3 regions of the Silvimonas sp. genome follow, and region 2 is predicted to be linked to each of the others. Evidence: predicted binding sites of a transcription regulator. Region 2 holds the regulator's gene; each other region holds the start of a gene.

The links. The regulator FNR, encoded in region 2, switches genes on or off when oxygen is low (the NO sensors DNR and NnrR bind a similar motif). The targets are predictions, from matches to a motif close to TTGATNNNNATCAA.
Region 1: the regulator FNR is predicted to act here: its motif matches at 1,593-1,606, upstream of P4L78_RS18860 (peptidase U32 family protein).
Region 3: the regulator FNR is predicted to act here: its motif matches at 1,794-1,807, upstream of P4L78_RS04885 (FeoA family protein).

What each region holds. Positions count from the first base shown of each region.
Region 1 is NZ_JARLJK010000142.1:160,023-164,756, reverse strand. It holds gene P4L78_RS18865 (U32 family peptidase) at 1-477, opposite strand, end outside; gene P4L78_RS18860 (peptidase U32 family protein) at 537-1,535, opposite strand; gene P4L78_RS18855 (carbohydrate kinase family protein) at 1,746-2,687, opposite strand; gene P4L78_RS18850 (catalase) at 3,108-4,553, shown strand.
Region 2 is NZ_JARLJK010000122.1:356,979-361,712, reverse strand. It holds gene hemN (oxygen-independent coproporphyrinogen III oxidase) at 1-1,395, opposite strand, end outside; gene fnr (fumarate/nitrate reduction transcriptional regulator Fnr) at 1,613-2,359, shown strand; gene P4L78_RS14370 (hypothetical protein) at 2,373-3,080, shown strand; gene P4L78_RS14365 (phasin family protein) at 3,200-3,754, opposite strand; gene P4L78_RS14360 (YjfB family protein) at 3,936-4,151, opposite strand; gene dnaE (DNA polymerase III subunit alpha) at 4,274-4,734, shown strand, end outside.
Region 3 is NZ_JARLJK010000059.1:59,381-64,114, reverse strand. It holds gene gltB (glutamate synthase large subunit) at 1-1,342, opposite strand, end outside; gene P4L78_RS04885 (FeoA family protein) at 1,875-2,129, shown strand; gene feoB (ferrous iron transport protein B) at 2,132-3,904, shown strand; gene P4L78_RS04875 (hypothetical protein) at 3,973-4,389, opposite strand; gene P4L78_RS04870 (LacI family DNA-binding transcriptional regulator) at 4,468-4,734, opposite strand, start outside.

The DNA of each region.
Region 1 (4,734 bases), on a different contig from region 2:
TTCGGTGGGAATGCTGCAACTGCGTTCTGCCAGCAACTGGCGTAATGCTGCGCCGGGCATTTCTACTGGCGGCACCCAGCTGGTGGCACCACGTGCGGCGTACCAATCCAGCGTAGCGCCGTTGTAGATATTCAAATGCGGGCCAGCTACAAACGGCACGTCCGCGTCCTGGGCAATCTTGACCGCGCCAAGGTCGTTGGCTTCCAGCGCGAACCCGGCGTCGGCCAGTTTGCGCAGGCTGATCAAATCACCCGCCGATTCCAGCAATGCTTGCGACGACAACACCACAGTTTTGCCTGCTTGCTGGAGCGTTTGCGCCAATTCAATCCAGTCGGCAGTACGTAGCTCGTGGCGGCGGGCACAGACCACTTCACCCAGATAAATGATGTCCACCGGCCAGTGGGCGGCGGCGGCGTAAAAGTCGCTGACCTGGCTGCGCGGCCAGTAATACAGCAGAGGGCCTAAGGCGATTTTCATGCGCGTTTCCTTGATCATTGCTTGTTCTGGTTTGGTAGTAACCGCAGGCGTTAGCCGGTTCAGCGCCACGGCCGGTGATAGGCGCCCAGCGTTTGCTGATGCCCTTCCGAGACGTCGGTCAGTTGGCGGGTCCAGTCTGGTTTGACGGCATAACGGCTGCTGGCTGCGGCATCGATGGCCTCACGCATCACTTTGGTCACCTGGGCGGTGTAGGTCGGGCTGCGTTGGCGGCCTTCGACCTTGATGGCGGCGACGCCGATACGTAATAGCTCTGGCAGGATCGCTAGCGTGTTCAGGCTGGTAGGTTCTTCCAGCGCGTAATACGTATCACCGGAGACCTCAAAACGGCCTTTGCACAGGGTCGGATAACCAGCCGGTTCACCTTCGGCAAAGCGGTCAATCAAAATGCCGTTGAGACGGGCATTGAGCGTGCCGCCGGTTTGCTCCCAGCGCACATGCGCAGCGGGTGAGCACACGCCGTGGGTATTAGGCGATTCACCGGTCGCCCACGATGACAGCTGGCAACGGCCTTCTGCCATGACGCACAGGCTGCCAAAACCGAATACTTCGACCTCTACTTTGGTATGTGCGGCCACGTACTCTACTTGCGGCAGGGTCAGCACCCGTGGCAGCACCACGCGGGAAATCCCGAAATGATCGCGGGCCAGGTTGATCGCGTCAGCGTTGGTGGCAGAGCCCTGTACCGAAAGATGGCGCCGCAATTGCGGATGCGTGCGGGTGGCGTATTCCAGCAGACCCATATCGGCAACAATCACTGCATCTGCACCCAGGTCAGCGGCGCGATCTACGGCGCGATGCCAGTGTGTGGTTTGCCCGGCTTGCGGGTAAGTGTTGATCGCCACCAGCACTTCGCGCTGGCGCTGGTGGGCGTAATGCACGCCGTCGGTGAGCTGCTGATCGGTGAAATTGAGTCCGGCAAAATTGCGGGCATTGGTGGGGTCTTTGAAGCCGACGTAGATCGCATCGGCGCCGTGGTCCACGGCTTTTTTCAGGGCTTGCAGGCTGCCAGCGGGGCAGACCAGATGAGGAACACGCATGCAACGCTCCGCCAGAGGCAAAGCGGAGCAGCTTAGGCTGGTTGCCGTGAATGGCCCTTAATCCTGATCAAGATGAATTCTTGTAATTGGCAGGCGCCGACAAAGCGAATGCGGTGAATATCAGGTAGTGCCCAAAGCAAAGACCCGATACGCCGTCATGTACTACTGACGGCGTATCGGGTCTGAGGTTTTGCCAAGCCAGGGGCTCAGTTAACTGGGCCAGCTTTCACCAAATGCCGCTTGATAACGCTGCTTGATATCGGCCAGTTCAACGTGATGATTCTGCGCACCGCGCTGAGCGATCTTGAGTGACCCCAAGAGGGACGCCAGCTTGCCGGTGCTCGGCCAGTCCCAGCCATGGCTGATGCCGTGCAACAAGCCGGCGCGGAAGGCGTCACCGCAACCGGTCGGGTCCACCACCGCTTCGGCTTTGACGGCCGGAATGCGATAAGTCTGGCCATCGGCAAAAATCTCCGAACCCTCTGCGCCATAAGTGACGATCAATGCTTTGACCTTTTGTGCCAGTTGCGCAATCGAGAAGCCGGTCTTTTTCGACATCACTTCGGCTTCGTAATCGTTCAGGGTCAGGTAGTCGGCCTGTTCGGTCATTTCCAGCATTTCTTCGCCCGAGAACAACGGCATGGCCTGGCCCGGATCAAAGATAAACGGCACGCTAGCAGCGGCCAGTTGGCGACAGCGTTCCTGCATGCCCAGCTTGCCATCCGGCCCGACGATGCCCAGCGTGACCGGCACGCCGATTTCAGTGAGTTGCACGAAGTGCGACAGATTCATGGCGCCTGGGTGGAAGGCAGCGATCTGGTTGTCGTCCAGATCGGTGGTCACAAAGCATTGCGCGGTGAAGTGTTCTGGCAATTCTTTGATCCCGACGCGGGAGATGCCCAGTTTATCCAGGCGAGCGGCATAGGGGCCGAAGTCGCTGCCGACCGTGCCGACCATCAGCGGCTCATCGCCCAAGCCTTTCAGGCTATAGGCAATGTTGCCGGCGCAACCACCCAGTTCGCGGCGCATCTCCGGCACCAGGAACGAGATGGAAAGAATATGTAGCTGGTCGGGCAACAAATGATTTTTGAACTGGTCCTGGAACACCATGATGGTGTCGTAGGCAATGGAACCACTGATCAGGATAGCCATGATGCGCTCGGTGCTGGAAATGTTCGCATTATGCCATTGCCCTGACGCGACGGGCGCTGGCGACATGCAATGCCATTTAATCGCACGCAGTGTTTATCCAGTTCTGCATAAATCTGGGCCAAATCCGGTCTATACCGATTGCAGCGCCCCAAGTGGTTGATCCTCGCGGTCGATCAAAGCGGGCAACGGTGGTGAGTCCCAATATAGTTTTTAACTACCAAAGAAGTATGGATATTCAATTTTTATTATTGGCTGGCGTCGCCCACAATCAGTTCATCCCCTCAGGCAAGAGTGCGCATCATGCAGCTATTCAGACGCAGCGAGTGGGCAGAGCTTTGGGCGCATTACAGCGGATCGTATTAGCCGGATTGTTCATCTGTCCCAACCCTTTTCAGAGCACATAGTTCAGGAGCCTTAACCATGTCTGACCGTCCGATTCTGACGTCCAATTTTGGCCAGCCGATTCCCGATAACCAGAACAGCGTGACCGCTGGCCCGCGCGGGCCGGTGCTGCTACAAGACATTCATCTGGTGGAAAAACTGGCCCACTTTAACCGTGAGCGGGTGCCAGAGCGGGTGGTCCATGCCAAAGGCTCCGGCGCATACGGCACTTTCCGGGTGACTGCGGATATAACCGCCTATACGCGCGCCAAGCTTTTCAGTGAACTCGGCAAAGAGACCCCGGTATTCCTGCGTTTTTCTACGGTGGGTGGGGAATCTGGTTCTGCCGACACCGAGCGCGATCCACGCGGTTTTGCGGTGAAGTTCTACACGGAAGACGGCAACTGGGACATGGTGGGCAATAACACGCCAGTATTCTTCATCAAAGACCCGCTCAAGTTCCCGGACTTTATCCACACCCAGAAGCGTAATCCGCAAACGCACCTGAAAGACGCCAATGCCAAATGGGACTTTTGGTCGCTCTCGCCCGAGGCGCTGCATCAGATTCTCATCTTGTTTTCGGATCGGGGCACGCCTGATGGCTTCCGTTTTATGCATGGCTTCTCCAGCCACACCTTCAGCCTGATTAACGCCGCTGGCGAGCGCGTGTGGGTGAAGTGGCATTTCAAGAACAAGGCCGGCATCAAGAATCTGCACCCGAGCGAAGCGGGCCGCCTGGCCGGGGCCGATCCGGATTACGCCCAACGTGATCTGTTCAACGCCATCGACAAGGGGGACTTTCCCAAGTGGCGTGTCTGTATCCAGGTGATGACAGAAACCCAGGCGCAACAGTTCCGGTGGAACCCGTTTGATCTGACCAAAATCTGGCCGCACGCCGAGTTCCCATTAATTGAAGTCGGCGAGCTGGAACTGAACCGCAATCCGCAAAACTACTTTGCCGAAGTTGAACAAGCCGCCTTGTCGCCCGCCAATATTGTGGATGGCATGGGCTTCTCGCCGGACAAAATGCTGCAAGGTCGTCTGTTTGCCTACAACGATGCGCATCGCTATCGCATCGGCAGCAACTACGCGCAGTTGCCGGTGAACGCGCCGCAATGCCCGTTCCACAACTATCAACGCGATGGCTCCATGCGTTTTGACGGTAATGGTGGCGCGGCGCCGGTGTATGAACCCAACTCGCTGGATGGCTCTGCCGAGCAAGCGCCAGGTTACGCCGAACCCGCGCTGGCGCTGGGTGAGGTGAGTGCTGATCGCTATAGCCATGCTGAAACCGAGCATGATCATTACTCGCAACCGGCAGCGTTGTTCCATTTGATGGATGGCTCGCAGCAACAATTGCTGATCGATAACATCGCTGGCTCAATGGCCGCCGTGACGCAACCGGGCGTGGTGCAGCGGATGCTGGGGCATTTCGAGAAGGTCGATCCGAAGCTGGCGGCGGGGATTGCGGCGAAGCTGGGTTAATTTAATTGATGCCGGAGAAAAAAGCGCGGGCCGGGATGGCTTGCGCATTTTTTCGTGGATTGAGTTCATGCCCGTGAAGCTGAGCGTATCTGCATCGCCACCCCGGATTCCCGCTTCGCTCAATCCGGGCTACGGTTCTTGTTTTACGCTGAAGGCGTGTTTTTGTTAGTGCCTGCGGCAC
Region 2 (4,734 bases):
AACCAGGCGCGAATAGCTCGCTGCGGTGGTCTTCTCGCGCAGATGACGGTCGAACACCATCGCAATGGAACGGATCAGCATGCGTCCTTTAGGCGTGACCTCAATGCCCTCTTCGCTCAACTGCAACAAGCCGTCCTGCTCCATCTGTGACAGCCGCCCCATTTCGGGGGCGAAGTAGGTTTTGAAATCCAGTAACCAGGCGGTTTCAATCTGTCCAAAATTGAGGTTAAAGCGACACATTAATCCGTGAATTACCGAACGGCGCAGCAAGTCATCCATATTCAAAATATACCCGCGCTCAATTGGCAATTGATTACGATCGAGCATCTCGTAATACTCATCGATATTTTTTGAATTCTGAAAATACCCGGCCCCAACCTTACCAATTCCGGATACACCAAATGCCAGCAAATCAGATTCCGCGTAAGTTGAATAACCCTGGAAATTACGCTGCAAAGTACCACGGCGCTGGGCAATGGAAAGATCATCATCCGGCAATGCAAAGTGATCCATGCCGATATAAACGTAACCAGCGGCAGTCAATTTGTCGATGGCTGCATGCAGTATATCCAGCTTGGCCGATGAGTCGGGCAATGCGGCCGTATCAATGCGTCGTTGCGGCTTGAAGCGCTCAGGCAAATGGGCGTAATTATAAAGCGCAATGCGGTCTGGATGGATGTCCAGCACCCGGTCGATGGTTTGCATGACACTAGCTACAGACTGGAACGGCAGGCCATAGATCAAGTCGATACTGACTGAACGAAACCCGGAAGCGCGCGCGGCGTCAATCACCTTGCGGGTCTGCTCTTCACTCTGAATCCGGTTAACGGCGCGCTGCACTTTCTCGTCAAAGTCCTGAACGCCAACACTCACCCGGTTAAAACCCGTTTCAGCCAGCAACGCTATTTTTGATAATTCAAGTTTGCGCGGATCAATTTCGATTGAATATTCGCCATCCGTCAGAATGTCGAAATTATCATTAATTGCGCGCATTAAAGTGGCTAGTTGGGTTTCCGGCAAAAAAGTCGGTGTACCACCCCCAAAGTGGATCTGGCCAACCTTCATTCGGTATGGCAATATATTTACGTGAAGCTGTATTTCTTTTTGTAGATACTCTGTATATTTAACTGCCTGCGATTCATCTTTGGTAATCACTTTATTGCAAGCGCAGTAATAGCAAATCGTATTGCAAAACGGCAGATGAAAATATAAAGAAGCAGGCTTGTCCGCCTCACCTACACGCGAATGCAACAGCATCTCGCGATAATCGGCAGTTTCAAGCTCGGCAAATCGGTCTGCGGTGGGATAAGACGTGTAGCGAGGGCCTTTGCCATCGTAGCGCTCGACAAGAGATCGATCGAATTCGACCTGCTGGATCAACGGTGTTGTATGCATTTGTCCTACCCCTAAAACACAGGGTAAAGATTTTGCCTACATCTGGGACATAGTTACTTGATCCAAATCAATACGACTCGCATGATGCTAGCATCTACTGCGAGGATACGTGACCTGGCTCAATAAGCGGCACAGAATTCGATGAAGCGGCACACAGGATTGTGTAAGGGTGCCGCTGCAATGGCGTAAAAATTTCAAGTCATAGTGGAACAACATCATGCTGTCACCAATTCAGTTACGCGAAACCGGCCTCAAGCAACTGCGGCACGCCTGCTCAAATTGCAGTTTGCGTGAACTGTGTCTGCCCATTGGCTTGTCGCCCGAAGAAATGCGACAAGTTGATCAATTGGTCAGCCAGGGCCGCCCCATCAAGCGCGGCGAAGCACTCTACCGTGCCGGTGAGCCGTTCCATGCACTCTATGCAGTGCGCCTCGGCTTCTTCAAAACCAGCATCGTTTCTGAAGATGGTCGCGAACAAGTGACCGGTTTTCACATGAATGGTGAGTTGATGGGCATGGATGCAATCAGCACCGACCATCACACTTGTGACGCAGTTGCGTTGGAAGATAGCGAAGTATGCGAACTGCCCTTTGCTGAAATCGAATCCATGTCGCGCCGTATTCCCAACCTGCAACGCCATCTTTACAAGATGATGAGCCGCGAAATCGTCCGCGATCATGGCGTAATGCTGCTGTTGGGCAATATGAAGGCAGAGGAACGGATTGCTGCGTTCTTGCTCAATCTCTCGCAGCGCTTTGCCTTACGTGGCTATTCGCACAGCAGCTTTCATCTGCGCATGACGCGCGAAGAAATCGGCAGCTACCTCGGCCTGAAGCTGGAAACGGTAAGCAGAACCTTATCGCGCTTCCAGGACAATGGTCTGATTCGAGTACAGAACAGGCTCATCGAACTGAAAGACACCGAAGGCTTGAAACAATTGATGAACAACTGTCAAAGCAATTGACTGCCTGATTCCAATGCTCACGCAAGTTTGCCTGGTTGCCCCAGCGGCGCTCGCATCCTCCATCCTTGGCCGCCTGGCGCGATCAGGATTGGGGGTGCCGGTATTTCCGGCAGAAACTCCAACTGCTTTGCCGCCTGCACCCACCCCCGACAGCACGTTGGTGTTGGTGAACCCGCAAGGGCTCGCGGAATATCTGGCATGGAAAAGCCAAGCCGATGCACAGGGCTGGCATCTGCTGGATATAGCCGGCAACTTGCAAAACCCCCTCGGGCAAATCTACGGCTGGATGCTCGCTGTCGGTGCAAAGCACAGTGACCTTGCAATAGCCGAACCCATCATTGCAGCGTTGTCGCCAGCCCTGCCCAACGCATGGCTTCACGCAGGCGGCCCCGGGGCTGGCGCGTTTTTGCAGACCGCAAGCGGTGCCTGCCTAATGCAGTCTGGAGAGGTCTGGTTGTGGTTACAGCGCGCGTTGCAGCAACCCGGCAGCACGCCGTTTGATCTGCAGTCTTGGCAATACCTGGTTCACGGCGGTTTTGAGAAGCTGCAGCGAGAGGCGCGGGATTACCTGGCCCTCGACACCGAGCCGTTCACTCCATGGCACGCCGCGCAAAGTGGCCTCTTGCTCCAAGGTAGCTCTAATGCACTGGCGAGGGAGCTAGCACAGTGGCTGCTGATACTCCCAGTCGTCCCAAGCCCGTCCGCCGCAACCGCGTCCTGACACTTCAACAGCACAAGGCTAAGCCAGTATCGGTGGTGCGTTGGCAAAAAAAATGGCCCTCGTCAGAGGGCCATAATCGCAATCGGCAGATATGCGCTTTGAAACGTTAAAACATTTGCTCAAGCAGCTTTGCGACGACCGTTCGCCGCAGGCGCTGCTTTAGTCACATTCTGTACTACAGTGGCAACCCACTCTTCGCTCTGCTTGCGCGCAGCGGCTACTGTTGTGCCATAAGCGTCCAGCGAAGCCGCTACGCCATTGCGCAACACTTTGATGCCTTCGGCACCGGCGGGCGCTTGATCAGCGAATGCGTCAAATCCGGAAAGCACCTCATCGCCAGATTTTTTGACTTGCTGTTCGACCAATTCGCTCAAGGCCTGTTGGGTTGCTTGCGCAATGCCAATGGATTCACGCCATGCGGCAGTGGCTTTTTCAATTAGCGGCTCGACCAGGCCACGCTGTAATGCCAAAGCACCTTGCACATCTTTGGTCTGCGAGAAGGCTTTGATCGCCTCAACGTTATCGGCAGCCACAGTCTTGGCAAAGCCCAGCTGCACGCCCCACAAACGCTCCGCACCGGCCAGAAAGGTCTGTGCGTAATTCAAGGACCGCTCGATCCCGACTTGTTGAGCGCGGGAAAACTCTTCGGCAAAACGGTTGGAACCAAACGTCATGATCTTTCCTTTAGGATTTGTGCAACGCAACATCTGGAAGCATTGTGGCAGAACGCCGATACATGTCAATGCAATATTTGTGCGGCGCACAAAATAATCTTCAGACGAAAAAAAACGACCCTCAGGTCGTTTTTTTAATCCGGTGGCTGAACCACCAACTCACGCGCGGGGAGACTCCCCATTACGCCTTGGTATCTACCGCGTTGCCCAGATTAGTCGGGTTGTTATATTGCGGCACCGGCGGTAATGCCTGCAGCAAGCTCAGCGCTGCCGAGGCCTGCGCGTCGTTGGCTTTTTTCATTACCCCGACGCCAACAGCCACGTTGGTCGCTGCGGGTTGCAGAACCAGAGAATTAAGCAAGCTGCTTGCCGTTGATGCAGAAGATGCGGAATCCATAAAACACTCCCATTGATATCAACAACATAACGTAACTTTGGCCACCGGGCAAGCCAGAGGGATCCCACACGCGCACTCCTCGGGGCATGCCTGGCACGGCGAGGGGTGATAGAATCGGCGCTATGAATACCCCTGCATTTATCCATCTCCGCCTGCACTCCGAATTCTCTGTAACCGACGGCATCGTGCGCATTGACGACGCGGTAAGTCATGCCAAAGCGTTAGGCATGCCCGCTGTTGCCGTATCGGATCTGATGAACCTGTTTGGCATGGTCAAGTTGTATAAGTCCTGCCGCAGCGCCGGTCTCAAGCCCATTGTGGCGCTGGATACATGGATCGAAAACGAAGAAGACCGCGACAAACCGACCCGCGTGCTGTTCGTTGCGCGCGATCGCGGTGGTTACGGGCGCTTGTGCGAGTTGCTGACGCGGGCCTATCTGGAAAACCAGTATCGCGGACGGGCTGAGCTTAAAAAAGCGTGGCTGGATGAAGGCGACAACAGCGGTTTGCTGTGTCTGTCTGGCGCCCATCAGGGCGAAATCGGCCAAGCCTTGCTGAATGGCAATCTGGAAGGTGCCAGAGA
Region 3 (4,734 bases), on a different contig from region 2:
GCTTGATACGAATCTTGCCGATCCACTCTTTGTACGGCTTGGAGTTGGACAGCGTGTTCTTGATTTCCTGGTCGTCGATGATGCGGCCTTGTTCCAGATCGATCAGGAACATCTTGCCTGGCTGCAGACGCCATTTTTTGTTGATGCGGCTATCGGCGATCGGCAGTACGCCAGATTCGGAAGCCATCACCACCAAGTCATCGTTGGTGACCAGATAACGCGCCGGACGCAGACCGTTACGGTCCAGCGTGGCACCAATCTGGCGACCATCAGTAAACGCCACGGCGGCAGGACCATCCCATGGTTCCATCATCGCGGCGTGGTATTCATAGAAGGCGCGACGGTTTTCGTCCATCAGCGTGTGTTTTTCCCACGCTTCCGGAATCATCATCATCACGGCTTGCGCCAGCGAATAACCGCCCATCACCAACAGTTCGAGCGCGTTGTCGAACGAGGCTGAGTCAGACTGGCCAGGATAAATCAGCGGCCAGACTTTTTCCAGGCTCTTGCCCAATACCGGCGAGCTGATGGCTTTTTCACGGGCGGTAATCCAGTTCACGTTGCCGCGCACGGTGTTGATTTCACCGTTGTGGGCAATCATGCGGAACGGATGCGCCAAGTCCCATGTCGGGAAGGTATTGGTCGAGAAGCGTTGGTGCACCAGTGCCAGCGCGGATACGCAGCGCGCATCGGCCAGATCGTTGTAATACACGCCCACCTGGTCAGCCAGCAGCAGACCTTTGTAGTTTACGGTGCGGGCGGAGAACGACGGCACATAGAACTCGTGGCCATGCGTGAGCTTGAGGCGGCGAATCGCGTGGCTGGCCGATTTGCGGATGATATACAGCTTGCGCTCCAGCGCATCGGTCACCAGCACGTCCGGGCCGCGGCCGACGAAAATCTGGCGAATCACCGGCTCTTTGGCGCGCACGGTCGGGGACATTGGCATGTCGCGGTTGACCGGCACATCGCGCCAGCCCAGCAGCACTTGCCCTTCCACGCGCACAGCACGCTCGATTTCTTCCTGACAGGCAGCGCGCGAGGCGGCTTCTTGCGGCAGGAAAATCATGCCCACGCCGTACTCGCCAAAGGCGGGCAGCGTGACGCCTTGTTTCGCCATTTCTTCGCGATACAAAGCATCGGGGATTTGAATCAGAATACCAGCGCCGTCACCTTGCAACGGATCGGCACCTACGGCACCGCGGTGATCCAGATTCTTCAGGATCAACAACCCTTGCTCGACGATCGAATGGCTCTTCTGGCCCTTCATATGGGCGACGAAACCGACACCACAGGCATCGTGTTCGTTAGCGGGATCGTACATCCCCTGTTGCTGGGGCATCACGTGATCCATCACGCTCTTTCCTTCTGGCTAAGCGCAGCCTGGTTTAACTAGAACCTCTAGTACCTCGGGCGCGCAGGTCAAAAAAGGCCGACATTGCGTCAGCCTCGGTCCAATTTTCGAATCATGACAGGGGTCGAGCGGCTGGTCCGGATCGCACGGAGCTAGCGTCGACTTGGCTGGCGGGGTAGCCAGCGCACGGTGCCTTGCGCGTTGGTATAACGCATTGCACAAAATGGCAATTATATTGCCAGAAATTGCGCCCCGATCAGAGGCATTTTTTCTAAAAAATGACAGAAATTAGTGCAAACACCCTGACGTTTGTCGGGAAACGCGATTTTGTTAGTGCACGGCCTTCGACTACATCGTTTTATGTATGCAGCGAGTCAGCCACGCATCAGCAAACTACACACCATATGCCACTGTGATTTTTACCTGCCAAGGCACAGGCTTGATAGGTATCAATGCACAGCTTCTTCCGGGTAATCATGATTCAATAATTGAGAATGATTCTTGAAACCGGAAATCACCCATGTGTCCGCTTTTCGATCTGCCGCTGCAAACGCCCGCTCGTGTATTAAAACTACATACTCCGGCCGAACTTACCCAACGTCTTTTTGCCATGGGATTACGCCCGGAGCGCGAGCTTACAGTACTCAGGCGCGGCTGGCTTGGCGGGCCGTTGCAAGTGCGAATTGGCAACACTGAACTGATGTTGCGCCGGGAACACGCCCGCGCCATTGAAGTCGAAATCTCCGCCCTGCCCATCCAGCGTAACGAGGCCTGATCATGAAACGGATCGCGCTCGTTGGCATGCCAAACACCGGCAAATCCACACTATTCAACCGTATCACCGGTGGCAATGCCCGCGTCGCCAACTGGCCGGGGCTCACGGTTGAATTGGCCACGCATCGTATTTTGCTGGGCGGCAGCATGGTGCAACTGGTCGATCTACCGGGTATTTATGATTTATCAGGCGGCGCTGAAGACGAACGCGTAGCGCAGGCGTTTCTGGCCAATACCGAACTGAGCGCCATTGTGGTGCTGCTGAACGCCACCCAACTGGATCGCCAACTCGCACTGGCTTTGCAATTGAAAGCCCTGGGCGCGCCGATGATTGTCGCGCTCAATATGACGGACGAAGCCAAACGCGCGGGCATCGTCATCGACTACGCCAGGCTATCGGCCCAACTGGGCTGCCCGGTATTGCCGATCTCGGCCAAACTGGGCCAGGGCGTGCCAGAACTGAAAACCGCCATCAGCCAGCACATTGCGCTGAACGGCGATATCCAGCTTGATTTCTCCAGCCTGCAAGCGGCTACGGCATTCCATGCCGAAGAAACCCGGCTGCATCATGCCTTTGTCTCCCGTCCGCCGACCATGCCGGCGAGCATGACCGAGAAACTGGACCGCTGGATTCTGCACCCGGCGCTTGGTTTGCCACTATTTATCTTGATGATGTTCATCTTGTTTCAGCTCACCTTTGCCATTGGTTCTCCGCTCCAGGATGCATTGGGCAGCGGCATGGACTGGATCAAACACACCTGGCTGGAACCCGCACTCGCCGGTGCGCCCGAATTTGTACGCGGCGCCTTGCTCGACGGGCTGTTCGACGGCGCGGGCACGGTGCTGACCTTTGCCCCGCTGATCTTCCTGTTTTTCTCGCTGATGGCGATCATTGAAGACTCCGGCTATTTTGCCCGCGCCGCCTTCATGATGGATGGCCTGATGAGCCGCCTGGGGCTGGATGGCCGTGGTTTTGTCATGCTGCTGATGGGCTTTGGCTGCAACGTGCCCGCGTTGATGGGCACGCGGGTGATCCGCGATCCCAACGCGCGCAAGCTGACCATGCTCACTATTCCGTTCTCGTTGTGTTCAGCGCGGTTGCAGATTTTTCTGTTTCTATCTTCGGCGCTGTTCACGCCAACGCAGGCGCCGTGGGTGTTGCTAGGGTTGTATCTAGCGAGCATCGTCATCGCGCTCGGTTCGGCCTGGGTCTTCCGCAAACGCTTTGCCTCCAGCGAGCCTTTTGCACTGGAATTGCCACCGTTCCGCATGCCGTTGCTAAGGCAGATTCGCGCTCGCGGCTGGGGCGAAACCCGTTCTTTCCTGCGCATGGCTTCGACCATGATTGTGGTTGGGGTATTGCTGGTGTGGTTCCTTACCCATTACCCATCGGAACACGCCAGCTATGCGGGGATGATTGCCAACGTGCTAGAGCCAGTCCTGACGCCGATTGGCATTCATTCCGAAATGTCGATTGCGTTGATTTTTGGTTTTGTCGCCAAGGAGGTCGTTCTGGGCGCGCTGTCGGTCATTACCGGGGTGCAGGGCGATGCACTGGCGCATCATCTGGCAGGCAGTATGGACCCGGTTTCGGCGATCTCGTTCATGCTGTTCACCCTGATCTACGTGCCCTGCGTGGCAACGGTTGCCACCATGCATAAAGAATCGAAAAGCGCCTGGTTCACGGCGGGGTCGGTGGTCTGGTCGCTAGGACTGGCATGGGTGCTGTGCTTTGTGTTTTACCAAGGCACGCGCTTGGTGACTGGCTGGTTGTAACGCTTGCTTGTCAGGCGAGAAAATTCGCAAGGTGGATTCGGCATAGCCAATCCACCTTATCGACATCTTCAATTGCTATCCCACTCGCCCTGTTTGGGCACTTCGCTCCACAGTTGCAAGCGCTTGGGCTCGCCGATGCGCATGGTTGGCTGAGCCAGCAACCAGTTCTCAAGCGCCATCCGCCGATAAACCAGTTCTTCCACGCTGACACCAATCAAACCCTGCAACAACGCGCCATGTTGCAACATGATTTCGCCGTCGTGGATCGGCGCGGTTGCCAGATAAACTTGTTCTTCCAGCACCAACACCCAGTAAACGCAGTCAGTTTCTTCTACCAGCGCCAGCGTACCGCGCGGTTGCTGTACCAGTTCGGCGGCCACCAGTTGGCCCACAGCCTGCAACCAGCGCCAGCTTTGCTCGGTTTGATCATCCGCACCATAGGGCGGGATATCTGTATTGATCGGGAGTTCGTTCAGGCGATCCATGTCTTGCCAGGAAAATAAAACATTCGAGAACCAGTCTGCGTTTGCTCGCTGGCACAGTCACTGCATGTGAATCACACGTCAGCTACTGCCACGTAATTGCAGTTCAAAGCCAAGGTCCAGTTGCCGTTGTGCTGGCGGAGCGTTGCCATCCATGAGTTGCAGCAACAACTTGGCGGCTTCCAGACCAACCCGATATCGCGGTGTTCGTACACTGGTCAGTGTGGGCGTCGCCCAAGCAGCCCCTTCCAGATCATTGAACCCGGTCACGGCCAGCTGCGACGGCACGGCGATGCCGGTGCGTTGGCACCCCGTCAGCACACCTAGCGCCAAGTCATCATTGCAGCA